3 regions of the Comamonas sp. F1-6 genome follow, and region 3 is predicted to be linked to each of the others. Evidence: predicted binding sites of a transcription regulator. Region 3 holds the regulator's gene; each other region holds the start of a gene.

Evidence for each region. Region 3 encodes LexA, which represses DNA repair genes until DNA is damaged. Its sites were predicted from a motif close to ACTGTATNNNNATACAGT; they were not measured.
Region 1: a site for LexA is predicted at 4,712-4,729, ahead of AAIL66_RS02020 (DNA topoisomerase IV subunit B). Genes of this name have one in related genera too.
Region 2: a site for LexA is predicted at 6,329-6,346, ahead of imuA (translesion DNA synthesis-associated protein ImuA). Genes of this name have one in related genera too.

What each region holds. Positions count from the first base shown of each region.
Region 1 is NZ_JBCPWN010000001.1:428,594-438,665, reverse strand. Features, by position in the region: gene parC (DNA topoisomerase IV subunit A) at 1-1,764, opposite strand, end outside; gene AAIL66_RS02025 (transglycosylase SLT domain-containing protein) at 1,805-2,653, opposite strand; gene AAIL66_RS02020 (DNA topoisomerase IV subunit B) at 2,708-4,678, opposite strand; gene AAIL66_RS02015 (MFS transporter) at 5,098-6,294, shown strand; gene AAIL66_RS02010 (hypothetical protein) at 6,311-6,442, shown strand; gene AAIL66_RS02005 (SDR family oxidoreductase) at 6,485-7,297, shown strand; gene AAIL66_RS02000 (class I SAM-dependent methyltransferase) at 7,331-7,966, shown strand; gene AAIL66_RS01995 (hypothetical protein) at 8,002-10,072, shown strand, end outside.
Region 2 is NZ_JBCPWN010000003.1:184,181-194,252, forward strand. Features, by position in the region: gene katG (catalase/peroxidase HPI) at 1-1,721, opposite strand, end outside; gene AAIL66_RS04700 (PAS and helix-turn-helix domain-containing protein) at 2,065-2,607, opposite strand; gene AAIL66_RS04705 (CoA transferase subunit A) at 2,682-3,380, shown strand; gene AAIL66_RS04710 (DUF3806 domain-containing protein) at 3,384-3,860, shown strand; gene AAIL66_RS04715 (3-oxoacid CoA-transferase subunit B) at 3,891-4,529, shown strand; gene AAIL66_RS04720 (HD domain-containing phosphohydrolase) at 4,727-6,079, shown strand; gene imuA (translesion DNA synthesis-associated protein ImuA) at 6,363-7,286, shown strand; gene AAIL66_RS04730 (hypothetical protein) at 7,288-8,784, shown strand; gene dnaE (DNA polymerase III subunit alpha) at 8,777-10,072, shown strand, end outside.
Region 3 is NZ_JBCPWN010000014.1:68,594-78,665, reverse strand. Features, by position in the region: gene AAIL66_RS15250 (universal stress protein) at 86-532, opposite strand; gene AAIL66_RS15245 (hypothetical protein) at 766-1,098, opposite strand; gene AAIL66_RS15240 (heme-binding beta-barrel domain-containing protein) at 1,268-1,909, opposite strand; gene AAIL66_RS15235 (hypothetical protein) at 1,994-2,398, opposite strand; gene AAIL66_RS15230 (hypothetical protein) at 2,497-2,805, opposite strand; gene AAIL66_RS15225 (hypothetical protein) at 2,824-3,270, opposite strand; gene AAIL66_RS15220 (hypothetical protein) at 3,578-3,904, shown strand; gene AAIL66_RS15215 (universal stress protein) at 4,209-4,670, opposite strand; gene AAIL66_RS15210 (hypothetical protein) at 4,813-5,058, opposite strand; gene AAIL66_RS15205 (hypothetical protein) at 5,478-5,897, opposite strand; gene lexA (transcriptional repressor LexA) at 6,066-6,737, opposite strand; gene AAIL66_RS15195 (asparaginase) at 6,820-7,803, shown strand; gene adk (adenylate kinase) at 8,078-8,734, opposite strand; gene kdsB (3-deoxy-manno-octulosonate cytidylyltransferase) at 9,124-9,900, opposite strand; gene AAIL66_RS15180 (Trm112 family protein) at 9,904-10,072, opposite strand, start outside.

The DNA.
Region 1 (10,072 bases), on a different contig from region 3:
GACCCGGCCGTTGCTGCCAAAGGCCAGCAACTGATCGACGGTGCGGCACTCGAACGTGCCGTAGAGGCTGTCGCCTGCCTTGAAGCTCAGCGTGCCCGCATCCACGCCATGGCCTTGACGCGTGCGCACCCAGCCCTTTTCGGAAATGATCACGGTCGTGGGTTCATCCACCACCTTGACCTCGGCCACCACCTTTTTCTCCTCGTGGATCAGCGTGCGACGGGCATCGCCGAAGGTCTTGGCATCGGCCTCGATTTCCTTGCAGATCAGGCGGCGCATGGTCGCCTCGCTGCCCAGGATGTCTTCCAGCTTGCCCTGCTCGCTGCGCAGTTCCTTGAGCTCCTGCTCGATCTTGATGGCCTCCAGGCGCGCCAATTGACGCAGACGGATTTCAAGAATGTCCTCGGCCTGACGCTCGGAAAGATTGAAGGCGTCGATCAGGGCCTGCTTGGGTTCATCGCTGGCGCGGATGATGGCAATAACCTTATCGATATTGAGCAGCACGGCCTGACGGCCTTCGAGGATGTGGATGCGATCGAGCACCTTCTCCAGCCGATGCTGGCTGCGTCGCGTCACGGTCTGGAAGCGGAAGGCAATCCACTCCTCCAGCATCTGGCGCAGCGACTTCTGCACCGGGCGGCCATCGAGGCCGATGCTGGTCAGATTGATCGAGCTCGAAGACTCCAGGCTGGTGTGGGCCAGCAGCGCCGTGATCAGCTCCGACTGGGGAATCTTGCCGGTCTTGGGTTCGAACACGATGCGCACCGGCGCATCCTTGCTCGACTCGTCACGCACGCAGTCCAGCACGGCCAGCATGCTGGCCTTGAGCTGGGTCTGCTCCTGGCTCAGCGCCTTCTTGCCGGTCTTGACCTTGGGGTTGGTGATGTCCTCGATCTCTTCGAGCACCTTCTGAGCCGACACGCCGGGCGGCAGCTCGGTCACCACCAGTTGCCACTGGCCGCGTGCCAGCTCTTCGATCTTCCAGCGCGCACGCACCTTGAGACTGCCACGGCCCGTGCGGTAGGCATCGGCAATATCGCTGCTCGATGAAATGATCTGGCCGCCGCCCGGATAGTCGGGGCCGGGAATCAGCGCCAGCAGCTCTTCCTCGGGCAGCTGCGGCTTCTTGATCAGGGCCACGCAGGCCGCCGCCACCTCGGGCAGATTGTGGCTCGGGATTTCCGTTGCCAGACCCACGGCAATGCCGCTGGCGCCATTGAGCAGCGAGAACGGCAGGCGCGCCGGAAGCTGCTTGGGCTCCTGGGTGCTGCCGTCGTAGTTGGGCACAAAGTCCACCGTGCCCATATCGATTTCGTCGAGCAGCAGACCGGTGATCTTGGACAGGCGCGCCTCGGTGTAACGCATGGCCGCTGCGCCGTCGCCGTCGCGGCTGCCGAAGTTGCCCTGGCCGTCGACCAGCGGGTAGCGCTGGTTGAAGTCCTGGGCCATGCGCACCAGTGCGTCGTAGGCCGACTGGTCGCCGTGCGGGTGAAAGCGGCCCAGCACGTCGCCGACGACACGGGCGCTCTTGACCGGCTTGGCCGCCGTATTGCCATTCGGGCCGCTATAGCCCAGACCCATGCGGTCCATGGCATAGAGGATGCGGCGCTGCACGGGCTTGAGGCCATCGCTGACGTCGGGCAGGGCACGGCCCTTGACCACCGACAAAGCGTATTCGAGATAGGCGCGCTGTGCGTATTGACCCAGGTCCAGTGCATCGCCAGCGGCTTGTTGAGACAAATCCAGTGTGGTTTGATCGCTCATGAATTCTTTGTGATTTTCCAAATTGCGCCGATCCGGCGACTCAAGGTATTTGCGCGTCCGCGGCCGCAGAGGCCGCGCCCGGCAGAGTCATGCGTATGCGGGAGCCGGCCGCAGCCAGCCGACCGCTCAGGGGCCGGGCTGCCTGCAACTGCTCGTAGATGCCGGTGACGGCCTTGACGTAATTCATTGTTTCTTTGTAGGGCGGAATCGCCTTGCCGAATTTCTGCACCGCACCTTCGCCTGCGTTATAGGCGGCCAGCACCAGATCGAGCCGCCCCGGGAACAAGTCCATCAGATAGCTCAGATAGCGCGCGCCGGCAGGCACGTTCACGGCCGGGTCGGCCAGTTGCTGCTGCATGCTGCGCTTTTTGCTGGCCGACACGCCAAAGCGCTCTGCCGTGGCCGGCATCAGCTGCATCAGGCCGACAGCGCCCTTGGGCGAGACGGCCTGGGCATCAAAGCCGGACTCCACGGCGATCACGGCCTTGATCAGGTCGTAGTCCACGCCGGTTCTCTCGGCCGCCTTCTGCAGATGCGGCCTCACGCTCTTGTAGCGCGGCGAGACCTCGAAAAAGCTCTGCATGCGCGTGCGGGCGTTGAGCCCCTTGGCCGCCGAATCCTGCTTGAGCTGCAGACCCGGCTGGCTGCTGTCGTAGAGCTCGCCCTTGAAGAACAGCTTGTAGCGTTCGTCCAGCGCCTCGGCCGCAAAGTGCGTGACGCCGAATTCGTCGACATAGGCCCAGAGGTCGGCATGCGCCGCCGGCGCCAGGGCCAGCCAGCCCGAGCCCGCCAGCAGGGCAGCTGCCACCGCACGTCGCAAGCGCACAGACGCGAACCCGCCGCGCGCGGGCGGCTGGCTGAGTGAGGCATCGAACATGGGCTTGTGCATGGCTGGCTCCATCGACCGCTAGTGAGCACTAGTGCAGACGTTGGCAACGCCCGCCTAGATATCGACCTCCACGGCATCGCCATGCAGCTCCATCAGCTCGCGGCGGGCGGCGGCTTCGCCCTTGCCCATGAGCTTGGTGACCACGGCCTCCGACTGTGCAAAGTCCAGATTCATGAACTGCACCGGCAGCAGACGACGCGTATCGGGGTTCAGCGTGGTTTCCCACAGCTGTTCGGCATTCATCTCGCCCAGGCCCTTGAAGCGGCTGACCTGGCATTTCTCGCGCGGCACGCCGTCCTTGGCGCATTTCTCGATGATGGCATCGAGCTCGCCCGCATCGAGCGCATAGACCTTGATGGCCGGCTTCTTGCCGCGCGCAGGCACATCCACCCGGAACAGCGGCGGCAGCGCCACATGGATGTGGCCGGCCTCGATGAGCTTGGGGAAATGCTTGAAGAACAGCGTCAGCAGCAGCACCTGGATGTGCGAGCCGTCCACGTCCGCATCCGAGAGAATGCAGATCTTGCCGTAGCGCAGGCCGGACAGATCGGGCTCGTCATTGGGGCCATGCGGGTCCACGCCGATCGCCACCGAGATATCGTGGATTTCGTTGTTGGCGAACAGCCGGTCGCGGTCCACCTCCCAGGTGTTGAGCACCTTGCCGCGCAGCGGCAGGATGGCCTGGGTTTCCTTGTCGCGGCCCATCTTGGCGCTGCCGCCGGCAGAGTCGCCCTCGACCAGAAACACCTCGTTGACGGCTATGTCCTTGCTCTCGCAATCGGTCAGCTTGCCGGGCAACACGGCCACGCCGCTGCCCTTGCGCTTTTCCACCTTCTGGCCGGCCTTCTGACGGGTCTGGGCGGCCTTGATGGCGATTTCGGCCAGCTTCTTGCCCCAGTCCACATGTTCGTTAAGCCACAGCTCCAGCGCCGGGCGCACAAAGCCCGAGACCAGACGCACGGCATCGCGCGAGTTTAGGCGCTCCTTGATCTGGCCCTGGAACTGCGGGTCCAGCACCTTGGCATTGAGCACATAGCTGGCGCGCGCAAACACGTCGTCGGGCATGAGCTTGACGCCCTTGGGCAGCAGCGAGTGCATGTCGATGAAGGCCTTGACGGCCTGGAACAGGCCGTCGCGCAGGCCGCTGTCATGCGTGCCGCCCGCCGTGGTCGGAATCAGGTTGACATAGCTTTCGCGCAGCGGCGCGCCGTCTTCGGTGAAAGCCACGCACCAGGCCGCGCCCTCGCCTTCGGCAAAGCTGTCGTTGTTCTTGTCGGCAAAGCCCTCGCCTTCGAACAGGGGGATGACGGGCTCGCCATGCAGGCTCTGCGCCAGATAGTCGCGCAGACCGCCCTTGAACTGCCAGCTCTGGGTGTCGCGCGACTTTTCGTTGATCAGCGAAACGGCCACGCCGGGCATGAGCACGGCCTTGCTGCGCAGCAGATGCACCAGCTCGCCCATGGGCAGGGCCGAGGATTCGAAGTATTTGGCATCGGGCCAGGCACGCACCGTCGTGCCCTGCTTGCGCTCGCCGGCCTGCAGAGGGCGCACCTTGAGCGGCTCGATCACATCGCCGCCCGAGAACACCAGCGTGGCCACCTGGCCGTCGCGGTGCACCTGCACCTCCAGGCGCGTGGCCAGCGCATTCGTCACCGAGACGCCCACGCCGTGCAGACCGCCCGAAAAGCTGTAGGCGCCGCCATTGCCCTTGTCGAACTTGCCGCCCGCGTGCAAACGCGTGAAGACCAGCTCCACCACGGGCGCCTTCTCCTCGGGGTGCAGACCGAAGGGAATGCCGCGGCCGTCGTCCTCCACGCTGTAGGAGCCGTCGGCATGCATGGTGAACTTGATTTTCTTGCCGTAGCCGGCAAGCGCCTCGTCGGCCGCGTTGTCGATCACCTCCTGCAGGATGTGCAGGGGGTTGTCGGTGCGCGTATACATGCCGGGACGCTGTTTGACAGGCTCCAGACCCTTGAGAACGCGGATCGAGCCTTCGGAATATTCGTTGGACGGTTTAACTGCCATGGGGGCGGATTGTAGTAGCCTCTCCGAGTGAGAGCTGGATAAATTCACAGTTGTTTACTCCCAATACTCTTGCACAAAGCCCGAACATCTGTCTTGGCAACGTGTTTTTACCGGGTCTTCATCGCTGCGGATACTCTGAAAACAATAGCATTTACTGCTTGCCATTCATACGTTATGGATAGTTTCAAATCCATATCTATTACACGGATTGCGCAAAGCGCTCACTTTTTATTTTTTTCTGCCCGGCTGCGGCTCCCGCGCAGCAGCTTGCCGGTCACGCATTCTGGCAGGGCAGCCTGCCACGCATGTGACGGCCTGTGCAGGCGCAAAACAGCTTGTTTCGTTAAAGTGACAAGTTGACCGCACCCCAAGCCTTTTTTCGCACACACGGCATGACTACAAAGACAACTCAAGCCCCCATGTCCATGGCGCAGATTCTTCTGTGCGGTGGCGCCATCGTCACGCTCTCCATGGGCATACGCCACGGCTTCGGCCTGTGGCTGCAACCCATCACCCAGGAGATGGGCTGGACGCGCGAGAACTTCTCCCTGGCCATTGCCGTGCAGAACCTGTCCTGGGGCATCTTGGGCATCTTCGTCGGCATGCTGGCCGACCGCATCGGCGCCTTCAAGGTGCTGATCGGCGGCTCCATCCTCTATGCGCTGGGTCTGGCCGGCATGGCGCTGTCTCCCGATGCCACCGTGTTTTTGCTGACCGCCGGCGTGCTGATCGGCGCGGCCCAGGCCGGCACCACCTATGCCGTGATCTACGGCGTGCTGGGCCGGCAGATTCCCGTGGCGCGGCGCAGCTGGGCCATGGGCGTGGCCGCGGCAGCAGGATCGTTCGGCCAGTTCTTCATGGTGCCCGTGGAAGGCAAGCTGATCGCGCAGTTCGGCTGGTCCAATGCCTTGCTGATACTGGCGCTGTTCGCGCTGCTGATCGCCGCCCTGGCCTTCGGCCTGCGCGAGCCGGGCTTTGGCGGCAGCACGCCCATCAAGCGCGAGCAGACCGTGGGCCAGGCGCTCAGGGAAGCCTGGACCTACCCCAGCTTTCTGCTGCTGATGGCGGGCTACTTTGTCTGCGGCTTCCAGGTCATGTTCATCGGCGTGCACATGCCCAGCTATCTGAAGGACTTCGGCATGGCGCCCCATGTGGCCAGCTATTCACTGGCACTGGTCGGCCTGTTCAATATCTTCGGTACCTATCTGGCCGGCAATCTGGGCCAGAAGCTGCCCAAGCGCTATCTGCTGTCGGGCATCTACGGTCTGCGCTCGGTGGCCACCGTGGCCTTTTTGCTGACACCGCTGTCGCCCTGGTCGGTCTATGCCTTCTGCGCCGCCATGGGCTTTCTGTGGCTGTCCACCGTTCCGCTGACCAATGCCACCATCGCCCAGATCTTCGGCGTGCAGCATCTGTCCATGCTGGGCGGCTTTGTCTTCTTCAGCCACCAGATCGGCAGCTTCCTGGGCGTCTGGCTGGGCGGCTATCTCTACGATATCAACGGCAACTACGATATGGTCTGGTACATCTCGATTGCCCTGGGCATTTTTGCCGCCATCGTCAACCTGCCCGTGCGCGAGGCAGCCATTGTGCGCCGCGCGCCCAGCGCCGCCTGATACCGGAGACACCCACATGCAGCTCAAACTCTGGCAACGCATCTCCATCTGGTGTGCCGTGCTCGTGCTGCTGCTGGCGGTGTTTGCCCTGTATCTGCAACCGGAATTCATGCTCACACTGGCAGACCAGGTCTGGGCCTGCTTCTGAGCTCTTGGGCAAGCTGCCCGGGCGGCATGGCCGGGAGAGAGCATGACCCGCATCATCATCACCGGAGCCTCGGACGGCATAGGCGCCGAAATGGCCCGACAGCTGGCACAAACCCATCAGAGCAGGCTGCAGCTGACGCTGGCCGCGCGCAATGCCGGCAATCTGCAAGCCGTGGCAGAGCAATGCCGGGCCCTGGGGGCGCAGGTGCTGACAGTTCCCACCGATGTGAGCGAAGAGGCCCAGTGCCGTGCGCTGATCGACGCAGCCGTGCAGCAGTTTGGCGGGCTGGACGCCCTGATCAACAATGCTGGGATCTCGGCCCATGCGCTCTTTGAACAGGTCAGCGCACAAGACCTGGGCTGGTATGAGAGATTGATGCGCATCAACCTCTGGGGCAGCGTCTGGTGCACCCATGCAGCGCTGCCGCACCTCAAGACCAGCCAGGGCTCCATCGTCGCCGTGTCTTCGCTGGCAGGACTGATAGGCGTGCCGGGCCGCACGGCCTACAGCGCCAGCAAATTCGCCATGGCCGGCTTCTTCGAAGCCCTGCGCATCGAGCTCAAACCCGCCGGCGTGAGCGTGACCACGGCCTACCCCGGCGTGGTGGATACGCGCATCCGCTACCACGGCTACAACGCCAGAGGCGAGGCCGCAGGCGTCAGCGGCCTCAAGGAAGACGGCGCGATGACGGTGGCCGAATGCGCGCACCTCATACTCGACGGCATGAGGCGCCGCCAGCGCGAGGTGGTGATGACGGGCAAGGGCAAACTGGGTCGCTTCATCAAGCTGATCGCCCCGGGCATGGTGGAAGACATGGCCCTGGCCGCGCTCAAGGACGATGTGAAGCCGCACTGAGCTGGCGGCCTACATCTGACGCTGCGGCAGGCCATGCAGGAACAGGGCTGCGGGCACTGCTATAGTTTTCGCAAGATGACCAGCAACACCCAGCCTCCCACACCCGCCGCCATTCCTGCGATTGCCGCCAGCCACTGCGCGCCGGCGCCCTCCGCCTGGATTGCCCGCTTTGCCCATCTGCTACGCCCGCAGGGCTCTGTGCTGGATCTGGCCTGCGGCATGGGCCGCCACACCCGTTTCCTCTCGGCCTTGAATCACGCGTTGACCAGCGTGGACAAGGCGCCGGAAGCGACCCGGTCCGTGGCGGATATCGCCGAGACGATTACCGCCGACATCGAGAACAGTGCCTGGCCGCTGACGGGGCGCAGCTTTGATGGCGTGGTCGTCACCAACTATCTGTGGCGACCGCTGTGGCCGCTGATTCTGGCCAGCGTCAAGCCCGGCGGCGTGCTGCTCTACGAAACCTTCGCCCAGGGCAACGAGGCCTATGGCAAGCCCTCGCGCCCGGACTTTCTGCTGGCGCCAGCCGAGTTGCTGCAGGTCTGCGCAGGCTGGAATATCGTCGCCTACGAGCACGGCCTGCTGCACCAGCCCGAGCGCGTGGTTCAGCGCATTGCCGCCATCAGGCCCGGTGGCCCGGCCGCGCCTGCCGCATTGCTTCAAGCCTGACGCCCTTCTTCTGCATCCACATCTGCCCGACTGCCATGCCCGCCTACGCCCTGCTGCTTGCCCACGACGAACACCCCAGTCCCTCGACAGAGTGGCCCGCAGAGCCCGGCGGCAGCTGCGACGGCTGGGCCGAATGGTTCAGCAGCACACCGCTGCTGTTCAGCGTGCTGCTGGGCGATGCGCGGCATCTGCCCGAACTGGTTCCCTGCAGCGCCTACCAGGACAAGCAAAGCCTCTCGGCCCTGGCCGCCCCCATGGAGCAGGTCCGGGCCCGCTGGCAATGGCTGAGGAGCGTGATTGAGCCATTGCCCGCAAAAAGCCCTGCGCATTGGCCCGACTCCGTCAAGAAGCAATGGCAGCACATCGATCACACCATCAGCACCAGCACGCGCCAGTGGCTGCTGCTGGACTGCGCCACGCTATGTCCGCATGACTTTGACGAAGCGCAGTTCACAACCTTTTTGCAGGCCCAGCGCGAGCTATGCTGGCAATGGAGCTGCAGCGGCGGCGAGCTGCCCGAATCTCTGCAGGCCTTGAAGCGGGCGCCGCAATCCCATCTGGGATGGTGGAGCGATTCGGTCATTGCCCGCACCGAGGTCATTGAGCAGGAAAGCGAAGAAGACTGGCCCGGCTGGCTGGCCGATCACTACGAGCCGCGCCACCATGGCGCCTGGGACGAAGCGACCGAAAGCTATTACGTCATGCCCAAGCTGCACCCGCGCACGGGCCTGAAGCCACAGAACGAAGCCGAGCGCGACCACTGGCCCGTGGGCATGGTCACGCCCTATGGCCGCTGGCTTCAGCGCCCCTTGGAAGGCGCGAGCATGACTTTTGTCTCTGGCAAGCATCTGAGCGTGCACTATCCCGAGACCATGCCGGGCGAAGGCGCGAGGTCCGGCATCAAGGATTTGAACGGCATCTGGCTGGTATCGCCCTCCGAGGGCTATCGCGACGCCTATGCCGTCACGCCCCATGTGATGGCCTGCAGATCACCGAGGCAGGAAAACATGCAGGACCTGCGCAACCTGCCCGGCCTCGCGTTGCTGCACGAAGGGCTCAGCAGCATCGACTACAACGAGGAACAGGACGAATTCATCCGTGCCGAACAAGGCCCTTATGGCGACTCGCGCCAGCTGCTGCTCAAGCCCGACGGCCACCCTGTGTTTGATGCGGGCCGCTATGAGCACATCAACGACTTCAGCGCCAAGACAGAGCTGGCCGTCGCCTGCGTCCGGGAACCCTTTGTCAACGAGCAGGGCGAGCAGGAGTTCCGCATCCTCGAAGGCGTGATTGACATCCGCGGCCAGGAAATCATCCCCTGTCAGTTCAAGACCATAGAGCGCGGCTTCAGCAGCTCGCCCCCCAAGGTATTTCCCGGCCGCAAGCTGCTGGCCATCACCGAAAAAGGCGAGCCCCGCATCTTCAACACCAAAGGCAAGCTGCTGGCCGCCCCTGATATCTGGTGCCCGCCGCTGAACTGCAGTCCCAAGAAAAATGAACTGCTCACCTTTGTGGGCGAAGGGCCGGAGGCCGAACTGGTCATGTTCTCCATCCAGGATTTCAGCATCACCCGCACTGGAGAAACCTGGGAGGACTACCGTAACGCGCTGCGCGGCATGTTCAAGAGCCTGGGTGGCGACACCCCCGAAACCACGGCCATGACCCGCGCGGAACTGATAGAGGCAGAGGATGAGGCCTGGATGCAGGATATGTCGCGCATTCTCTGCCTGAATGACGCAAGCCAGGCTGCAGAACTGCTGCTGCAATGGCGTGACTGCGTGGCGGCACCTGATCCTGACGACATGGGCTGGGACGAAGATGACGAGATCGACCCCGATGTCATGCATCTGCCCGCTGGTGAAAACGCGCTGACCCTGTACTGGGTTCATCTGCTTGCCGTTGCCGCTCAGTTCGCCCGCTTTGACTGGAAGGATGCCGATGGCATTGCGAACACGCACTGGCTGCCCGGCACCGATGACTGGCAATGGGACACGCCCGCTGACGGTGTTGAATCGGGCCTGGAGCATATGGCCGAGCATCTGGCCGGCCGCCAGCTGGCCCTGATCAAGCTGGCCACCGATGACGACAGCCTGCGCGTGACCGTGG
Region 2 (10,072 bases), on a different contig from region 3:
TCGGTCTGCTCGTCGCTGGCGTCGCCGCGGCCGGGAGTGAAGGGCACGTTGATCTTCACGCCAGCGTCTGCCGCTGCTTTTTCAACGCCCGCGCTGCCGGCCAGCACGATCAGATCGGCCAGCGAGATGCGCTTGTCGCCCTCGGCAGCCTTGTTGAATTCGCGCTGGATTTCCTCGAGCTTGCCCAGTACCTTGGCCAGTTGCGCAGGGTTGTTGGCGGCCCAGTCCTTTTGCGGAGCCAGTCGGATGCGGGCACCGTTGGCACCGCCGCGCTTGTCCGAACCGCGGAAGGTGGAGGCCGAGGCCCAGGCCGTGGCCACCAGCTCCTGCACCGACAGGCCCGATGCCAGCAGCCTGGCCTTGAGGGCGGCCACATCGGCGTCGTTGACCAGTTCATGCTTGGCGGCGGGGATGGGGTCTTGCCAGATCAGCTCTTCCCGGGGGACTTCTGGGCCCAGATAGCGTGCACGCGGGCCCATGTCGCGGTGGGTCAGCTTGAACCAGGCGCGGGCAAAGGCTTCGGCAAAAGCCTGCGGGTTTTCGAGGAAGCGGCGCGAGATCTTCTCGTAGGCCGGGTCCATGCGCAGCGACAGGTCGGTGGTCAGCATGGTGGGCTTTTTGTTGGGGCCGCCATGCGCGTCGGGGATGACATCGCCAGCGTCCTTGGCAACCCACTGAATGGCACCCGCAGGGCTTTTTTCCTGCACCCATTCATACTTGAACAGGTTCTCGAAGAAGAAGTTGCTCCACTGTGCAGGAGTCTGGGTCCAGGTCACTTCCAGGCCCGAGGTGATGGCATCGCCGGCCTTGCCGGACTTGTAGCTGCTGGCCCAGCCCAGGCCCTGGGCTTCCAGGCCGGCGGCTTCGGGTTCGGCACCCACATGGCTGGCGGGGCCCGCACCATGGGTCTTGCCGAAGGTGTGGCCACCGGCGATCAGCGCCACGGTTTCTTCGTCATCCATGGCCATGCGGGCAAAGGTGTCGCGGATGTCATGCGCGGCCGAGAGGGGGTCGCCATTGCCGTCCGGGCCTTCGGGGTTGACATAGATCAGACCCATCTGCACGGCGGCCAGCGGGTTCTCGAGGTCGCGCTCGCCGCTGTAGCGGCTGTGCGGGTTCTGGGTGGGGGCCAGCCATTCCTTCTCTGCACCCCAGTACACGTCCTGATCGGGTTCCCAGGTGTCCACGCGACCGCCACCGAAGCCGAAGGTGCGAAAGCCCATGGTTTCCAGGGCGACGTTGCCGCACAGCATCATCAGGTCGCCCCAGGAAATCTGGTTGCCGTACTTTTGCTTGATCGGCCACAGCAGGCGGCGCGACTTGTCGATGTTGACGTTGTCGGGCCAGCTGTTGAGCGGGGCAAAGCGCTGCTGGGCGCGACCGGCGCCGCCGCGACCGTCCTGAATGCGATAGGTGCCGGCGGCGTGCCAGGCCATGCGGATGAACTGAGGGCCGTAGTGGCCGAAGTCTGCAGGCCACCAGTCCTGCGAGTCGGTCATCAGGGCACGCAGGTCGCGTTTGACGGCTTCATAGTCCAGCTTCTGGAAAGCCTGGGCGTAGTTGAAGTCTTCACCCAAGGGGTTGCTTTTGGCGGAGTGCTGGCTCAGCAAATCCACGCGAAGCTGATTGGGCCACCAGTCCTTGTTGCTGGTGGCGTTGCCTGCGGCGGCGGTTTCGCTGTTCTGTCCTTGGTGGAAGGGGCACTTGGATTCAGTAGTCATGGGGCTCTCCGTTTCAACGATCCGACAGGTCGGTAGGTCCAGGAAACAGATATCAATCAATGATTGATATCAATCAATTCAACTCAATAGCTATTTGCGATTGGTTGAGATGAATTATCGGTGCGCGGCTGGCCTGAAGGGCGTGTTGTGCTATTGAAATTACTAAGCAGCGCCATAGGAAGAAATATGGGTCGAGTCTTGAGCCGACGCAAAGTCGGGTTCAGATACTTCGCAAAGTGACTGAGACTGTGACTTTTTGAGCGTATGCGAGCCTGCCTGTTTACACAAGCATGAGCCATCAAATCAGGTCGTTGACCTACCTGGCCTCAGCTGTGGCAGCGGCTCAGCCGGCTACCAGCTTGTGCACCAGATCGGCTGCGGTGGAGGCGCCGTATTTGCGCATCAGCCGGGCGCGGTAGATTTCCACGGTGCGATGACTGATGGCCAGTGCCTTGCCGATTTCCTTGCTGGTCATGCCTTCGAGAAGGCGCGCAGCGACTTCGCGTTCGCGGCCCGTGAGCTCGGCCTTGACGGGGCGATGGGCAGAGAGGTCCTCGAAGCTCCAGATGCCCGAGGCATGGGGATCGTTGCGGTCCAGCGTGCGGCCGCTGACATGACACCAGAACACCTCGCCATTGGCGCGCTTCATGATGCGGTTGTCGGAATAGATGCCTGTGGTGTTGAGAATCGGGGCAATGCGTGCGCCCAGGCGCTCGTATTCGTCAACGCTGGGATAAAGCACCTGAAAGGTTTGTCCTATGAGTACTTCGCGCGATGCATGGAACATTTCACACAATTGCCGATTACAGTCAATCATGATGCGGTTGCGCGAGATGACGAGACCTACAGGGGCGGCGTCGAACGCCAGCCGGTAATCCACAACCATGGTACTGCTCTTTACGAAAAACTACTTACTTAAGTACGTAGTATCGTAGCGCATCCAATTTCAAGGAGACATGTGTGAAAAAGCTCTACCCATCCGCAGAAGCGGCGCTGCAGGGCGTGGTGTCCGACGGGCAATTGCTGGCCGTTGGCGGCTTCGGCCTGTGCGGCATTCCCGAGGCCCTGATCGATGCGGTTTGCGCCAGCGGCGTCAAGAACCTCACGGTGGCATCCAACAACGCCGGCGTGGACGGCTTTGGTCTGGGCAAGCTGCTGGACACCCGCCAGGTCAAGAAGATGATCTCCAGCTATGTGGGCGAGAACAAGGAGTTCGAGCGTCAGTACCTGGCCGGTGAGCTGGAGCTGGAGTTCACGCCTCAGGGCACGCTGGCCGAGAAGATGCGCGCCGGCGGCGCCGGTATTCCCGCCTTCTTCACCAAGACCGGTGTGGGCACGCTGGTGGCCGAGGGCAAGGAATTGCGCGAATTCGATGGCGAGACCTATGTGATGGAGCACGCCATCGTGGCCGATGTGTCCCTGGTCAAGGCCTGGCGCGCGGACAAGAGCGGCAATCTGCAGTTCCGCCTGACGGCGCGCAACTTCAACCCTGCGGCAGCCACCTGTGGCAAGGTCTGCGTGGTGGAGGTCGAGGAATTGGTGGAAGTGGGCGAGATCGCTCCCGACGACATCCATCTGCCCGGCATCTATGTGCACCGCATCGTGCACAACGCCAATCCCGAAAAGCGCATCGAAAAGCGCACCGTGCGCGAAGCCTGAAATATGGCGGATACGTCCTATTCGCCCGAGGCTGCCGCCCAGGCCGACATACCGGTCTTTCGTGCGCTGGCTGCGCAGGAGCTGGAGCAACTGGAGCGCGAACGCTTGCTGGTGTGCCAGGTCGCGGCCCGTGAACTGGGGCTGAGCGATTGGAGCATGGACCGCTCTGGCCTGGCGCAGCTGCAGCAGTTGCTCGATCGTGGCCTGGTGTCGGCCGACAACCTGCTGCTGGCCCGAGGATTGGGTGTGGTGCTGGGGGACGCGCTGAGCTGCGAAATGGACGATATGGACTGGCATATGGTGAGCGACGACTGGGGAACCGACCCCGTTGTGCGCTACCGCGAAACCAGTATCCAGGTGGGGGCTCGCGACATGGTCCTCAAACGGCTCGAAGACGGCCAGAGCGTCGATCTGCTGCACTTGCTCGATGGTGTGGTTTCGCACCTGCAGCCCATGATCGACTCCGGCGACTACCAATAACGTCAATCAAGATTTATTCAGGAGGCTCTTATGCCCTGGACCCAAGACCAGATGGCCGCGCGCGCGGCCCAAGAACTCGAAGACGGTTTCTACGTCAACCTCGGTATCGGCATTCCCACGCTGGTGGCCAACCACACGGGTGACAAGGAAGTGTGGCTGCAGTCCGAGAACGGCATGCTGGGCATCGGCCCCTTCCCGACCGAAGACCAGGTCGACGCCGACCTGATCAACGCCGGCAAGCAGACCGTGACCACGCTTCCCGGTTCGGCCATTTTCGGCTCTGATCAGTCGTTTGCCATGATTCGCGGCGGCAAGATCAATCTGTCCATTCTGGGCGCCATGCAGGTGTCCGAAAAAGGCGATCTGGCCAACTGGATGATTCCCGGCAAGATGGTCAAGGGCATGGGCGGAGCCATGGACCTGGTGGCGGGCGTCAAGCGCGTCATCGTGCTCATGGAACATGTGGCCAAGAAAAAGGACGGCACGACCGACCTGAAGATCCTGCCCAGCTGCACCCTGCCGCTGACGGGTCTGGGCGTGGTGGATCGCATCATCACCGATCTGGGCGTGATGGACGTGACACCCGAAGGCCTGAAGCTGGTGGAACTGGCCGATGGCGTGAGCTTTGACGAGATCCAGTCCAAGACGGGTGTGACGCTGCTGAAATAAGCGGCGCTGCGCTCCCAGGCAAGAACCGCTGCGGCGGTTCTTTTTTTGCGCCTTTTTCTGCAGCATTGACAGAATTAATAGCTGTCGGGGTCGATAGGGCAAGCGATGCAAGCTGTTTTTGCTTTAATTGTGGCCCACAAATTATTGCAATCTGCAACAATCGAGTTTGATTGAGCAGACAGAAACAGAGCGCTTTGATGAGTGAGAACGCTGGTGCGCAAGGGCACGAGACCGATGTACATTTTTTGCGCGCAGTCACTGATATGGCCGAGCATACGGAGGTCATGACAGGCGATGCAATCTATACCGATAAGGGCATGAAACTGGTGGACAAAGGCACACGTGTTGACAGTCGTCTCTATGACCGTCTGGTCATGCACAAGCTGCGTGACCCGATCGATGCCAACCTGATCACGGGCGACCTGGTCGACGTGACATCCCTGGTCGCTCTGGCGCGCCAGCAATGCGAACAGGTCGATCTGCTGCATCGCATGGTGGCGTCCATCGGCGATATCGAGCGTCTGCTGGCGCCGCTCAAGAGTCTGCTGCTGCCCCAGGCCATTGCCTTCAAGCTCACCGTCATGCGCGAGCAGCGCAGCGACCTCTACCAGCACAGTCTGCAGATGACGCTGGTGGCGATCTTTCTGGCGCTCAAGAACGGCTGGACCGAGCGCGAATGCGTGCCGCTGGCCACGGCCGCGCTGCTGCACGATGTAGGCATGCTCTATATGGACCCGGTCTGGACCGACCCGGACCATCGCTTGAGCGGCGAGGAACGCAAGCATCTGGTCGCGCATTCCGTCACCGCCATGCTGGTGGTGCGCAGTACCGAACTGTATTCGCGCGCCGTGGAAATCGCCGTGCTCGAGCACCATGAGCGCATGGATGGTTCCGGCTATCCGCGCGGCATCAAGGGCAACGCCATTTCTCCCATGGGTCAGGTGCTGTTGCTGGCCGAGGTGGTCTCGGCCTTCTTCGAGAAATTCACGGACATGCCGGGCCAGCGCCTGTCGCTCATGCTGCGCATGAACCACAAGAGCTATCCGGCCGATCTGGTGCACCTGATTCTGCCGCTGCTCTACGACGAAATCAGTCCCGGCAAGCCACTGGCGCCGCTGCAGGCCGAGTTCTCCCACAGTATTGCGGCTCTAGAGGCTGCGCTGCGCAAATGGAGCGAACTCAGGCGCGACTTTCCCGAGCACTGGCAGCAAATGCCCGATGCGCAGGCGGCGGTGGCCGTGGAAGCTAGTCTTGCGCAACTGCAGAAACAGCTGGCCGAGGCAGGCTCTCACCCCAGCCAGCAGCTGGACGTGCTGAGCTATTTCAAGGACGACGCCTTGGGCATGAGTGAGCTGGCCCTGGTCAACCGCGAGGCCCTGTGGCAGTTGCAGGCCATCATGAACGACTGCCTGCGCCGCTGGCCCACGCTGGGGCAGGGCGGCTCCACGCTGGAAGTCGCCGTGGCCGAATGGTGCGAGGCCTGTGCTCAGTTGATGCCGCAGGCAGGCCGCAGCTCGGCCATGAATGCCGACAGGCAGTCGCTCAATTGAGGACATTGACTGCGAGTTTTGCCCAGGACGGCTGGCCTCAAGTTTGATAGCGGCAGGCGCTTGATTGACAGGCGCTAAACCGGTATTTCTTCAAAATTCTGTGCATCACGCCGCAGCGCGGCATGCTTTGCTGCGTCTGCTTGCGCTATCCTGAAAAAGTATTTTTGATAGCGCACGACGTCCGATCTACAAGGGTCGACTGTATCTGCTGCCGATATTAAGGTCTTGTTTTGCGCGGAAACTTGGATAACTGTATATTTGTACAGTAATCAAGAGCTTTCGCATGCATACCCAGCCCCTGACATCCTTGGCCCATCCTGGCTCACCGCCCGGCATGACGGAGTCTGTCCGGCAGCAAACAGGTGCAGAGCAGGGCGTGCGGCCGGGTCTGCCCGCTGCGGGCAGCCCGCATTTGTCCACCATACAGATTCCCGGTGTCTGGCGCGGCACGGACTGGCAGGCGGGCGCCGGCTCTCAGGTCTGGCCCAGCGGGCATGCTGCGCTGGATGCCGAGCTGCCGGGCGGCGGCTGGCCCGGCAATGCCTTGATTCAGCTGCAGCAACCAGCGCACTGCCATGCGGAGTGGGCCTTGCTGTTGCCGGCGCTGGCCGCCCGTGTCCGGCAGCATGCGGCTTCACGCGCGGATTCAGGGCTGGGCCAACTGGTGCTGGTGGCTCCACCCTATCTGCCTTTTGCCCCGGCATTGCAGGCCGCCGGTATTGACGCGAAGCGGCTGTGCGCGGTGCAGCCGGGGCGCAGTGCCCAGGATCTGGCCTGGGCCTGCGAGCAGGCTCTGCATTGCCGGGATGTGCTGGCGGTGCTGGCCTGGTTGCCCGAATTTCCCGCGTCCACGCTGCGCCGCTTGCAGCTGGCCGCCGCTTCGCAGGGCCGGCCTCTGTGGCTATGGCAGGAGCTGCAGGCCGAGTCGCGCAGCTCCCCCGCCGCATTGCGGTTGAGACTGGAGAGAGCTACGACAGTCTTCGCTGCTCAGCAGGCGCCGGGTTTGCGGATACAGATACTGAAGCGCCGTGGGCCTTTGCTGGAGCGCCCCATACAGCTCGCGCTTTCGCAGTGGGCCTGGCAGCCCGTGCTGCAGGCGCAGGCCCAAAGACATGCGCGCCAGAGCGAGGAGGCTGCCATGCTCATGCAAGGGCGCATGACAGTCGCCGCTCCTGCAACGGCCTCGCCTTGGATGACGGAGGCATGAGATGGGCAGTGCAGAGCACTGGATGGCCTGGCCTCTGGCCTGCCTGAGCGAGTCAAGCCCGGTGGCTGAGAGTGCCTGCTGGTGGGCGCTGGAGTTTTCGCCGCGTGTGGCCTTGCTCGAAGACGCCTTGCTCATGGAGACCAGCCTGGTGCAGCGTCTTTGGGGCGGAGCCGAGGTCTTGCTGGCGCGGCTGGACAGTGCTTTTGCGCAAGCTTGTCAGGCTGGCCCCCCGGAGTCCGGGGGCGGCGATGCGGCATTGCAGCCGCTGCGCGGCCAGGGCGGCACGGCCTGGCAGGCTTTGGCACGGCTGCGGCTGCAGCAGGCCCGGCCTTGCGGCTCCGTCCCTGTTTCCCTGTCCATGTCCGAGTCATCGCTGCATGCCGATGCGCTGCCGCTATGGACGCTGAGCGCCCTGGAGCAGCACAGCTCCGTGCTGCTGCGCCTGGGTTGCCGCAGCTGGGGCGATGTGCGAGCATTGCCGCGCGCGGGGCTGTCGCGCCGCATTGGAGCCAAGGCCTTGCGTGCGCTCGACGAGGCCTATGGTCTGCTGCCCCAGCCGCTTGACTGGCTGCAACTGCCCCAGCAATTCCTGCTGCGCCACGACCTGGGTTACCCGGCTCACCATGCCGATGCCGTGCTCCATGCCGCGCAGCCGCTGTTGCGCGCGCTGCAGTCCTGGTTGCAGGCCCGTCACCATGCGGTGCTGGCGCTGCGATTGCGCTGGCACCATGATCTGCGTCGTATCGACGGCCAGGAGCTACCGGCCTGGGAAGCGCTTGTCATCCGCACGGCCCAGCCCACGCAGGGCATGGCGCATTTGCAGCGCCTGTTGCGTGAGCACCTGGGTCAGCAGCGCTGGCGCGCCCCCGTGGACATGCTGGAGTTGCAGGCGCTGGAGACGGTTGCCTGGGCGGCAGAGCCGCTGAGCTGCCTGCCTGCCGTCCAGGGCCAGAGCCCGTCGGACAGTCTGGCCTGGCATGAATGGGTGGAACGCCTGAGCGCCCGCTGGGGCGAGGAAGCCGTGCAAATGGTGCGGCCGCTGGCCGATCACAGGCCCGAGCAGATGCAGTGCTGGCAAGCTGCGGCGAAGCTGCTACAGAGCCAGAAGCCAGGCGGCACCAGGGCTAGCGCCAGGGCCGAGGTGGGAGCCGGCTTCGGGCCACGCCGTCAGCCCGGCTGTGCCGACCCCTGGCAAGCCCTGTGGCCGCCCTGGCTGCTGCCCCAGCCCCAGGCCTTGCCCGTGCAGGGCAATCGTCCCCAATGGCATGGGCCGCTGCAGCTCAGGGCCGGGCCCTACAGGCTGGAGTCCGGCTGGTGGGATGCGGCTGGCGATGCCCAGGCCGGCGCGCCGGCCGGCCTGGCCGTGCGTGACTATTTCGTGGCCTATAACGCCGTGGTCGGCCATGTCTGGATTTACCGCGAGCGCGCCCGTAGCGAACACCTGATGAGCATGACAGCCAGCCCCGCCAGCTGGTTTGCACAAGGCGTGTATGGCTGAGCAGATCCTGATCGAGCCGTCCGCTCCCGCACTGCGCCTCGCAGGGCCGCCGCCTGCCGCCGTACCGGCCAGCCCCGTGGCCCAGGGCATGGGCAGAGGGCCGCTGGCCTATGCCGAGCTGCATTGCCTCTCGAATTTCAGTTTTCTGCGCGGTGCTTCATCGCCTGCCGAGCTGGTGCACCGGGCCAAAAGCCTGGGCTATGCGGCGCTGGCGCTGACCGACGAGTGTTCGGTGGCTGGTGCCGTGCGGGCCCATGAGGCGGCGCGAGACAGCGACCTGCACCTGATCCATGGCAGCGAATTCGCCTGGGGCTCGTTCAGGATCGTGGTGCTGGTGCGTGATTTGCAAGGCTGGGGCAATCTCTGTGAATTCATCACCGTTGCACGCAGCCGGGCTGCCAAAGGGGAGTATCTGGTCGATGAATCCAGTCCCTGGCAACTGCTGCAGCAGGGCTGCGAATGTCTGCTGCTGCCGCAGCGCGAGCAGCTCAATGCATCGGATTTGATCGCTGTAACCGCTCTTCTGGAAAACGTTGCAGCGCATTTTTCGACAAATAACCTGTGGCTGGGTGTGGAGCTGCATCTGGCGCCCGACGACAGCCTGTGGCTGCAGACCCTGCAGCAGGCTGGCGTGGTGCTGGGCCTGCCGCTGCTGGCCTGCGGAGATGTCCATATGCATGCGCGCTCGCGCAAGCCGCTGCAGGATGTGGTCACGGCAATACGCCTGGGGCGCACCGTGGCCGAATGCGGCTTTGCGCTGCAGCCCAATGCCGAGCGGCATCTGCGCTCGCGTCTGCGGCTGGCTTCGCTCTATCCCAGGGTCATGCTGGAGGCGACGCTGGAGCTGGCCGGGCGCTGCAGCTTCAGCCTGGACGAGATCCGCTACCACTATCCTCAGGAGAGCGTGCTGCCCGGCATGACGGCCACGCAGACCCTGGCCTGGCTGACCTGGGATGGCGCGGCGGGACGCTATCCCCAGGGCATTCCCGAGGACGTGAACGATCAACTGCATAAAGAGCTGGCGCTGATCGAGGGTCAGAAGTACGAGATGTACTTTCTCACCGTGCATGACATCGTGCGCTATGCGCGCAGCGTCGGCATTCTGTGCCAGGGGCGCGGATCGGCGGCCAATTCTGCGGTCTGCTACTGCCTGGGCATTACGGCGGTAGATCCGGAAAACAACAATCTGCTGTTCGAGCGCTTTATCAGCAAGGAGCGCAGCGAGCCGCCCGATATCGATGTGGACTTCGAGCATGCGCGGCGTGAAGAGGTCATCCAGTACATCTAC
Region 3 (10,072 bases):
AAAGCGCCCCACCGCACGAGGGCGATGGGGCGTTGCTTGCATTGTGAGAGCGGCCGGGAAGTGGCTGCGCTGCAGTCGATCAGGCCTAAACCGGGCGGTGCACCAGAACTGGAATGCTGCTGTTGACCAGTACGCGCTGGGTCTCACTGCCCAGCAAAATGCCGGCAATGCCCTTGCGGCCGTGTGATGCCATGCAGATCAGATCGCAGTTACCCTCCTGCGCCTGCTTGATGATGGCCTGATTGATGGAGATATTCGTGACCCGCACCGTCTGGCAGGCCACGCCCTCGGTCTTGGCAATGTCCAGGGCAGCTTGCAACACCTGATCTGCTTCCTTCTGGGCGCTCTTGTCGAACTCCGCAGAGTTGTAGGCGATCAGCGCCTCCGCTCCGTAAATCATGGCTGCGTAATCCGGCATCACATACAGCGCCGTCACCTGTGCGCCTTGTTCCTTGGCCAGTTGTATGCCCGCGCGCAGCGCGGCCTCAGAGAGCTTAGAGCCGTCCGTAGGAATCAAAATGTGCTTGAACATATCCAGCCTCCTTGCGCATAGGTGCGCGTCTTGTTGCCAAATCAATTCGATCGATCACTGAGCTCATACTCACACTCCAGGGCTGCTAATGCAACACCTTGAAATGAGTATTCAGACGGTTTCTTGATGGAAATCAAATTCATGAAGGCGCAGGTAGAAGCCGCCTCAAGCCCTTATCCATAAAGCGTTAGAAGCTATCAAAAGCAGACTATCCGAACGTCATGCAGAAGCTATCAAAAGCAGACTATCCGAACGTCATGCGCAGCATGCCCTGCGGCTGTTGCCAGCCTGGCCAGTTGGGCATCGGTCGAACCGATGATCTCGCCGTCGGCAATGCGCCATGGCAGGCTGTCAAAGGAGGCCGGCCTCAGCTCGGTCACAACCGGCGGTACATGGCGCAGGGTGGGGCGGCCGTAATTCAGGTTGGGCAGGTGGCTGCTGTGCTGCCATTTGTCGGCATCGCCCTGTATAGAGGTCTTGAACGCAGCGCGGTGCAGCCTTCGCGACCAGATTGAAGGCCAGCTCCAAGCGCCGAATGCCGGCAGCCTGCGGCGAATGGCCTCCATGCGTTGAAAGGCACATGCATATAAGCCAGTTTGAAGGCAAGCGCCTTCTTGCCCGTAAGGACCATGGTCAGCTGCGTAGGGCCATCGCGGGCGATGCGGTAATCGGGGAGTGTGCGCCCTGCGGATCCAGTGAATTCGGCCAGGGCGTGGAGTCCTTTGAGAGCGCTAATCAGATTTCAACTGCGGCCCTTGCCGTTGGGTTGGGCGTGGGCTCGCCAATCTTGTGCAAGGTGTTGCGGTCGGTATGGGAAAAAGGCTTGCTCTGGCCGGGGATGGTCAACGTGGTTTCCTGCTCGTACGACCAGGTGCCGTCCGAGTGCTTGGTGACGGTGATGGTATAGGCGTCGGTTCTGAAGGCATGCTCCAGAAACGGGTTGCTGGAGATACCGTTGACGGTGGAGCCGCGCTCGGCCCTGAGAGTGAAGCTGGTGGCGTCGGCCGTGGTCTTGCCCGTGGCCATGGCGGTCTGTCCGCGCGGGATGGTCAGGGTCTGGATGATGTTGCCGGTGGCAGGCTCCCACAGCCAGTAACCGACCTGGTCGTGAAAGGTTTCCACGTCATCGGGCTTGACGATGCGTGTGTGGTAGCGCAGGCCATAGAAGAGCTGTGGGCCGTTGGTTTGCGCATCGATAGGCTGGCACTCCATGTGCTCGATAAAGGCCTGCTTTTCGGGGCCGTCAGCCTTGGGGTTGATATCCAGGCCGCGCTTGCCGGTCCAGATGCCAGCCATGCCGGTGAGGGGGCCGAGGTTGGCCAGGGTATTCACATCGGGCGTGGGCTCGGTGTAGATGTCCTTGGGAAAGTTTTCCATATTGTGTAACGGGCTTTCACTTTGAATCTGTTGAAGCCAGTTTACAAGCCATGGACTGAGGGGTTCTTGACGGCAGTCAAGCTGTCAGGTGCTTTCTTCGGTGGTGAGCGTAAAGCGTGCGCTTTCGCCACGCTGGGCGGCTTCACGCGTGAGGAAGATCAGCACGCGATAGCTGGCACCACGCTCGATGCGGAAGGTGCAGATGTTGTTGTTGGCCGAGCCTTGGCATAGAGGCTGGGCAGAGCCGTCCTTGAAGACGTTCATCTGGCTGGACGGGTTGTTGGTGTTGAGCGTGACGGTCATGCGCTGGAAGGGCCGCGTTTCGAGTCCGTATTGCACGATACCGTTGCCCGTGATCTGGCCGCTGTAGGAGTTGGTGTAGCCGCCCGGGGTTGTAAAGGCGGCCTGTGCCATGGAGCTGCTGCTGAGATGTAGCGTCATGAGACTGAGCAGGGCAGCAGTTGCAAGCATCGGTTGGAAGCGGGTCATGCAACTCTCCTGAATGTGTTGGACAGGATGGCGCTTCTGGCGCAGCGGCGGGTGTCCATGCCGACAGCCAAGCCAACATCCTCCACCGCCGCCGCGCCCTAGCGGCAGGAGACATTGCGCCAACTGAATTTGCCGTCGTTAAAGAACTCTGTCCATACCGACATGATGGGAGCCTGACGGTAAGAGAACGTAATCTGGTTAGGGATCTTTGGGCCTAGTGCGGCAGGCTGTCCATCCTTGTCGAAGACCTTGACGATATAGAGGGTGACGCCTCCGTCCTCGTCTGTGTGCAGGACTACCCGGTAGTCCTTGGTGAAGAGATCCCAGTCGAATTGCTTGGTCACATACGTGTGCAGACGGACAAAAGCGCGGTTCGCGTTCTTGGCGGCAGGATTAACTTTTCTCATGACGACACTCCCTGTTGCTCAACGACTTGCCGCAGGACCTGCGAGCTGACATTTCATTGCATTTGACTGATGTTGTATCAAGCGGATGTAAGAAAGTATGTAGGCACTTACAGATCGCGCTAATGGATAGAGCAGATCTGATGTGTGAGCTTCTTTGAAGCGCTGGGGAGGTGCTTTGCCGGTGCCGCTGTCATCTTTTTTTGATGAAGTGGCCGTGCTAAGTAACTGAGTGAAAAGATAGATTTTTTTAATGAAATCTATTCTGAGCCGGCATGGGTTTGAGCGTAGAAGTTGCTTGATGATGACAATTTTTAGAGGTGCGCATTGAATTTCAGGAAGACGATGCTCTAGGCCTGAATCATCGAAAGCAGGGCTGAATCGCCTTGCCTGAATTCCAACAGGCCAGTCATCGGTAAGTACTCCCGAAATACTTGGCAATGCGGCGGCTGAGCAGCTGACAAGCATCCAAAAGCCAGCTTATCCAATCCTTGAGATATGTCGCCGTGCAGGCTCAGGGTTCACCGTGGCTCTGGCCAGTCGCGCTTTGCCAGTTGTCTCTCAGGCCAGTCATCAAGCAGTGTTAAACCCTGAACCTATTGGTGATGTAGATTTTGTTTCTGCTGCACTTTTCGGTAAATTGGGCGTAGGAAAATTCTGATTTTTGATGCGCAAGTGGCGATCTAGCCCTGTGCCCTACTGAATTCAAAAAAAGCCCATGTCCCACCACCTGCAATACACTTTTGCCTCCCGTCTAGATGCCTGGATCAGGCACATGAAGCTGGCCAAGCCTTGCCATACGCAGCAGATGGCTTATGAGTTGGTGATCGACAGTTGGGTGCAAACCAATGCAGAGCTTGGTGCTTCGCAGGAATTTTTGAAGGCCTTGCGCCGGCGTCGGCTGTGCGAGGAGCATGGCTGGCGGGGGGTGAATACGAGCGTTGCGCACTGGGATCTGGATGATGCACGCTCTGTGCGGATCTATCTGCACGAAGACGGCTCCATCGTGGTGCAGCAAATGGACTCGCAGAATCTCCAGATTCTGTTCACCTTGCCTGGGCATCGTGAGCGATTGGGAGAAGTATCGGAGCGATGTGCCTAGCAGCCAAAAAAATGCCCGCGCAAGGCGGGCAAGTTTCGGGGTCCTCTCGATCCGGTTCTGCAGCTCACACAGTCAATGCATTTGAATATTTGGCAGAGGCGTTACTTTGGCCTCAATCGCCGTTTATCGCTCTTGCACTGTTGCTGACGCGTTTGAACGGTTGACAGGTTGCCCCATCGGGGGCGGCCAGCAGCTCCTGACTGGCTGGCCTGCATTTTGCAGCCATGACTTGCTAGTCGCTTGCTCATCTTGTATCGAGGCAAGCGTGCGACATGCAGGACTGCGATTCGATATTTCTGGCTCCTTAATGTTTGCCGGTGGAGGCGGGCCGGTGTACAAGCACCGGGACATGGCTGTGCGTCAGAACGCGCTGGGTTTCGCTGCCCAGCAAAATTCCGCCGATACCTTTGCGACCGTGTGAGGCCATGCAAATTAGGTCGCACTGCAATTCCTGCGCCTGGTGAACAATGGCTTGGTAAACAGAGGCGTGGGTGACTCGCACAAAGTTGCAGGGTACGCCTTCAGGTCTGGCAATCTGGTCAACGAACTGCAAAGCCGCATCTGCATCGCTGTTGGCACTTCGCTCGAACTCTGCGCTGTTGTAAGTCAGAAGCGCGTCCGCGCCGTAGATGATGGCGCGGTAATCGGGCATGACATAAAGGCCGGTCACCTTGGCGCCTTGTTCACGCGCAAGCAGAACGCCAGCACGCACGGCAGCCTCTGACAGTTTGGTGCCATCGGTGGGAATGAGCAGGTGCTTGAACATGTTCAGCCTCCTGATGCCGGAAGATGTGCCTGAGAATCAATTTATTCCAATATTTCGAGCCGCGCAATGCCTAGTTCTTGAATGCAGCAGAGTTGTAGACAGGAGGTAAGACTCTGTAACGGGGCGGTCGCGTCGAGTTGTCTCATTCCTCGGGCGAAGGAGGAACGCGATTGAGGATTTCGCCAGTGGCCTCTATCTCGAACTGCTGTGGATTGAGCCAGTTGACCTCCTGGTGATCGGCAGTTTCAAAGTAAATGGCAGACGGGCGTATGGAGACGCCATGCGGCATGTCGACCTCATCAAAGCTCTGATAGACCAGAATCAGGCGCAGGTTCCCATTGGCGTCTTTGGCCTGTATGTGCTGCAAGAGCTTGCGGTAGGCACTCATAAGACGCCCTCGTTGACATGTGTATATGAATGTTTCCACTGTCGAAGAGGTGCCGCAATACCCTGATCCGGGTATCCGCTCTGACGCATATTCGCGCCTGACAAGGAGTATAGAAGGCTGCGAGGCTTGTGCGAAATGCGTTTCGGCGGACAGGCCCCTGCAGAGCATCAGTAAAAAATTTACATGGCGATCCAGATCGTTCGGCGCCAAGGCAGAGGGTCTGCTTTGGCGATATCGAGTTTTTCGCCTATGCACTGCTGGCAGAGTCGTCTGGCGTCATATCTGCCAGCCAATGGGCCAAGAGCGCTGAAATGGCTTCCTGTTGGATGCATATGGAAGCTTTGTTGCTCCGCCTGCAGGCCTATCGCGGGTCGGGCTCGGGGCCGCATAAGTGCAGGCCGTCAAACCTCACTGTGCTTTCAGACTTGTGGGGCTGTTTGCTCATGGAGTGCCATACGCTCCAGCGCGGCGCAGACATCGGCCATGCGGCCCGAGATCAGCAGGCATTCGGGCTGACTGCGCGGCTCACGCTGCACGATCTTGAGCAGTCGCGGAGCGCCGACCTGCGCAGGTTCGGCGGTCATCGGCACATGTAGCTGGGTGGCTGCAACGGACTGAATGCGAAGCGCATGGCCGGCGAGACGGCCGCAGCTGCGGTTGGCGCGCATGAAAGGAATGCCGATCCGCGTTGCCTTCGGCCCACGGGCATTGAGGGAAGCAGGCTGCGTGGCGGCTGCGCCGTCCTCGCCGCAACGCAAGTCCGAGGGGAAAGATTGCATGGGCGACAGGCTTTTCAGGGTCCGGCGTGTCAAAGACTGCAGTGATGTGGCGAATCCCATTTAGCAACTCCTTTGATGACCTTGCGGCATGGATAAAGGCAGGATTGCGTTCTTCAGGCAAAGCTCCGCCCAGGGCGAAGCTCAACGGCTTCGCGCCTACCACCTGGGCTTGAGAGGGAAAGAGGCTCGGTGCCTCCGCTGCATGGACGGAGGGACGCCGTCTGCCCGTTACATGAACATGCTGTTGCGGATAAGGCCTACGGCCAGGCCTTCGATGGCGAATGGCTCTTCAGGATCGACGTGAATGATCTTGTAGTCGGGGTTCTCGGGCAGCAGCTCGATGCCCTGAGGCGTGCGCTTGAAGCGCTTGACGGTCACGTCGTCACCGAGGCGGGCCACCACAATCTGGCCGTTGCGCGCTTCATGCGTAGCCTGTACCGCCAGCAGGTCGCCGTCCATGATGCCCGCGTCACGCATGGACATGCCGCGGACCTTGAGCAGGTAATCAGGCTTGGCTGCAAACAGGCTGGGCTCGACCGAATAGCTCTGATCGATATGTTCCTGGGCCAGAATAGGCGAGCCGGCAGCGACGCGGCCGACCAGGGGAAGCACCAGCGGGGCCAGGGCCGTGAGCGGCAGCGCAAAGCTGGTGCCGCGTGCCGCATTGATGGTGCGCACGGTATCGGCGCGCAGGCGAATGCCGCGCGATGTGCCGCTGACCAGATCTATGACGCCCTTGCGGGCCAGTGCCTGCAAATGCTCTTCTGCAGCATTGGCCGACTTGAAGCCAAAGGTGCTGGCAATCTCGGCCCGGGTAGGGGGCGCACCCGTGCGAGCGATGCTGGACTGGATGAGGTCCAGAATCTGCTGCTGGCGGGGAGTGAGCTTGGGGTGGTCCATGGGCATTCCTTGATCGATCGATGATGAATACTGTGTGTTCATCCAGTACCTGTATTTTTAATCAGTTTGAAGAGGACTGCAAGTGGAACGTGACAAAAATATCGTCATCCTGGGCACGGGCGGCACGATTGCCGGTGTCGCCGAGCAGGCTGGCACCAGTGTGGGCTACCGTGCGGCCCAGTTGGGCGTGGCCCAACTGCTGCAGGCCGTGCCGGACCTGGAACGCGTTGCTGCTGCGTCGCTGCAGGCGGAGCAACTGGCGCAGCTGGACAGCAAGGATATGGATCACGCGACCTGGCATGCACTCGCGCTGCGATGTGCCGAGCTGCTCGCGCGTGATGATCTGAGCGGCATCGTGATCACCCACGGCACGGACACGCTGGAGGAAACCGCCTGGTTTCTGCAATGCGTTCTGCGTCCGTCAAAGCCCGTGGTGCTGACCTGTGCGATGCGCCCGGCCACAGCCATCTCCGCTGACGGCCCCGGCAATCTGCGTGATGCCGTGGCCTGTGCGGCCGATGCACAGGCCGCTGGCCGGGGCGTGCTGGCGGTGGTGGCGGGCAGGGTGTTCAGTGCGCGCCAGGTGCGCAAGGTGCATCCTTACCGTGTGGATGCCTTTGATGGCAGTGGCACCGGCCCGCAGGGCTGGGTGGAAGTGGGACGGGTGCGCTGGGCAACGGGCGCGCTGCCTAGGGCTGCTGCGGCTGGCTTGCCTGCAATCGCTTTACCGCCCGCAGGTCAATGGCCCCAGGTGGAGTTGCTGCACAGCCATGCGGGCTGCAACAGTGCCGTGGCGCTGGCGGTGATGCAGGCCTGGTATGCGGCAGGCGTGCGTGCCGTGGTGGTGGTGGGCACGGGCAATGGCACGGTCCATCAGGCATTGGCTCCAGCTCTGGACTGGGCGCAGGCGCAAGGCATGGCTTTGCGCATCACGACCCGGTGCGAGGAGGGGCAGGTGGTGCAGGCTGAGGGAGCGCGGGATGGCCGTGTGAGCAGCCTGCCGATGGCCAAGGCCAGAATCAGCCTGATGCTGGAGCTGATGGGCTGGCCTCGCGCATTGGGTTGATGCTCTTATTCTGAGAGCTTCTATCCTTCGTACTACCAAGAATCTATGATGTTTTTTATCTAAAAACTAATGATTATGAGCGCAAATAGCTATGAATATTGATGGCGCCAACTCCACCTCGGTGCAGTTTGCCCGCATCGGATGGATTCCGGCCTAACGGAAGGAAGCTTGAGGTTTGAGAACAAAAAAGGCCGGTGAAGACACCGGCCTTTTTGCCCAGAGATGCCCGACCGACAAAGGTCGGCAAGGCTCCATGAGCGAGTGATCAGGGCGATCAGGAAGCCAGAGCGGCCAGAGCGCGCTCGGTGATTTCTTCCACGCTACCTGTGCCGCTGATGGCACGGTACTTGGGGGCCGCTGCTGCGTCGGCCTTGGCCCAGTTGCTGTAGTAGTCCACCAGAGGACGGGTCTGGTTGCTGTAGACGTCCAGGCGCTTCTTGACGGTTTCTTCCTTGTCGTCTTCGCGCTGCACCAGATCTTCACCGGTCACATCGTCCTTGCCTTCCACCTTGGGAGGGTTGAACTTGACGTGGTAGGTGCGGCCCGAGGCGGGGTGGCTGCGGCGGCCGCTCATGCGTTCGATGATGGCATCGAAAGGCACATCGATTTCCAGCACATAGTCCAGCTTCACGCCGGCGGCCTTCATGGCGTCGGCCTGGGGGATGGTGCGGGGGAAGCCGTCAAACAGGAAACCCTTGGCGCAGTCGGGCTGGGCAATGCGTTCCTTGACCAGGTTGATGATCAGATCGTCGCTGACCAGCTGGCCGGCGTCCATCACGGCCTTGGCTTGCAGACCCAGAGGGGTGCCAGCCTTGACGGCGGCGCGCAGCATGTCGCCCGTTGAGATTTGAGGGATACCGTACTTTTGGCAAATAAAGGCCGCCTGAGTGCCTTTGCCGGCGCCGGGTGCACCCAACAAAATCAGTTTCATGGAAATCCTTGAGGAGAGTAGAAATTCTTGCTGGCCCGGGCAGACGGGTGGTCGTCCGTAGTCCCCGGGCCGTATTTTTTCGCGGGCAAGGATAGCACGCACAAGACCAACACAGGCTTACACAATTCAGTCAAGGCTGTCACAAGTGCGGCCAATTGAAGGCATGTATCCGCTGCAAACGCGATTGCTGTAGTTGTAATCCAGGTGCCGAAGCCGTTACATATGCTATTCGGACTATGCGGAAAGTATAGCGATCAGCGCTTTCCTGGACTGGCCCAGGGCCCTTTGGGACTGCGCGCGCGGACTGGGCAGCTGCCGGCTTGATGCGTGAGCGGCCCCGGATGAAGACAGCCTGCTGACCGGTGTCGCCAAAGTGCGCAGGTCTTTTTTCAACCAGCAAAAACAGCGCGCACACGCTCCAGGTCTTCGGGCGTGTCGACGCCGGCACCCGGTGCATCGGGCGTGATATGCACGGCAATGCGGTGGCCGTGCCAGAGGGCGCGCAGCTGCTCCAGCTGCTCCATGGCTTCGGTGGGGGCGGGTGCCAGTTGTGGGAACTCGCGCAGAAAACCGGCCTTGTAGCTGTAGATGCCAATATGGCGCAGCGGTGTGAAACCTGTGTGACCGGCCTTGGGGGCCGCCGTCTGCCACCAGGCTTCATCGCCGTGGTCGCGTGAACAGGGGATGGGTGCGCGGCTGAAATAGCTGGCCAGACCCTTGGCGTCACAGACAACCTTCACCACGTTCGGGTTGCGGTAATCCGTCAGGCTATCAATAGGATGAGCCGCTGTGCCCATGCTGGCTTCGGGACGGGCCAGCAGCAGTTGCGCCACAGCCTCGATCAGCTTGGGGTCGATCAGCGGCTCGTCGCCCTGCACATTGACGACCACATCGTCACCGGACAGGCCCAGTTGCGCACAGGCTTCGGCCAGACGGTCGCTGCCGCTTGGATGATCCTTGCGGGTCAGGATGGCCTGGACGCCATGCTGGGCGCAGGCCGCCACAATGCTCTCGTCGTCGGCCGCCACCACGCAGCGGGCTGCGCCGGCGAGAGCCGCGCGCTGGGCCACGCGCACCACCATGGGCAGGCCGGCAATATCAGCCAGGGGCTTGCCGGGCAGACGGGTCGAGGACAGGCGGGCCGGGATCAGTACCGTATAGCTCATGGCTTATTGCTTTTCTTCTTCCAGCTCGTCGTCGGACAGGGTGCGGGCTTCGTTTTCCAGCAGCACCGGGATGCCGTCGCGCACGGGATAGGCCAGACGCGCGCTGTGGCTGATCAGCTCCTGATGCTCGCGGTCAAAGCGCAGCGGGCCCTTGGTGACGGGGCAGACCAGC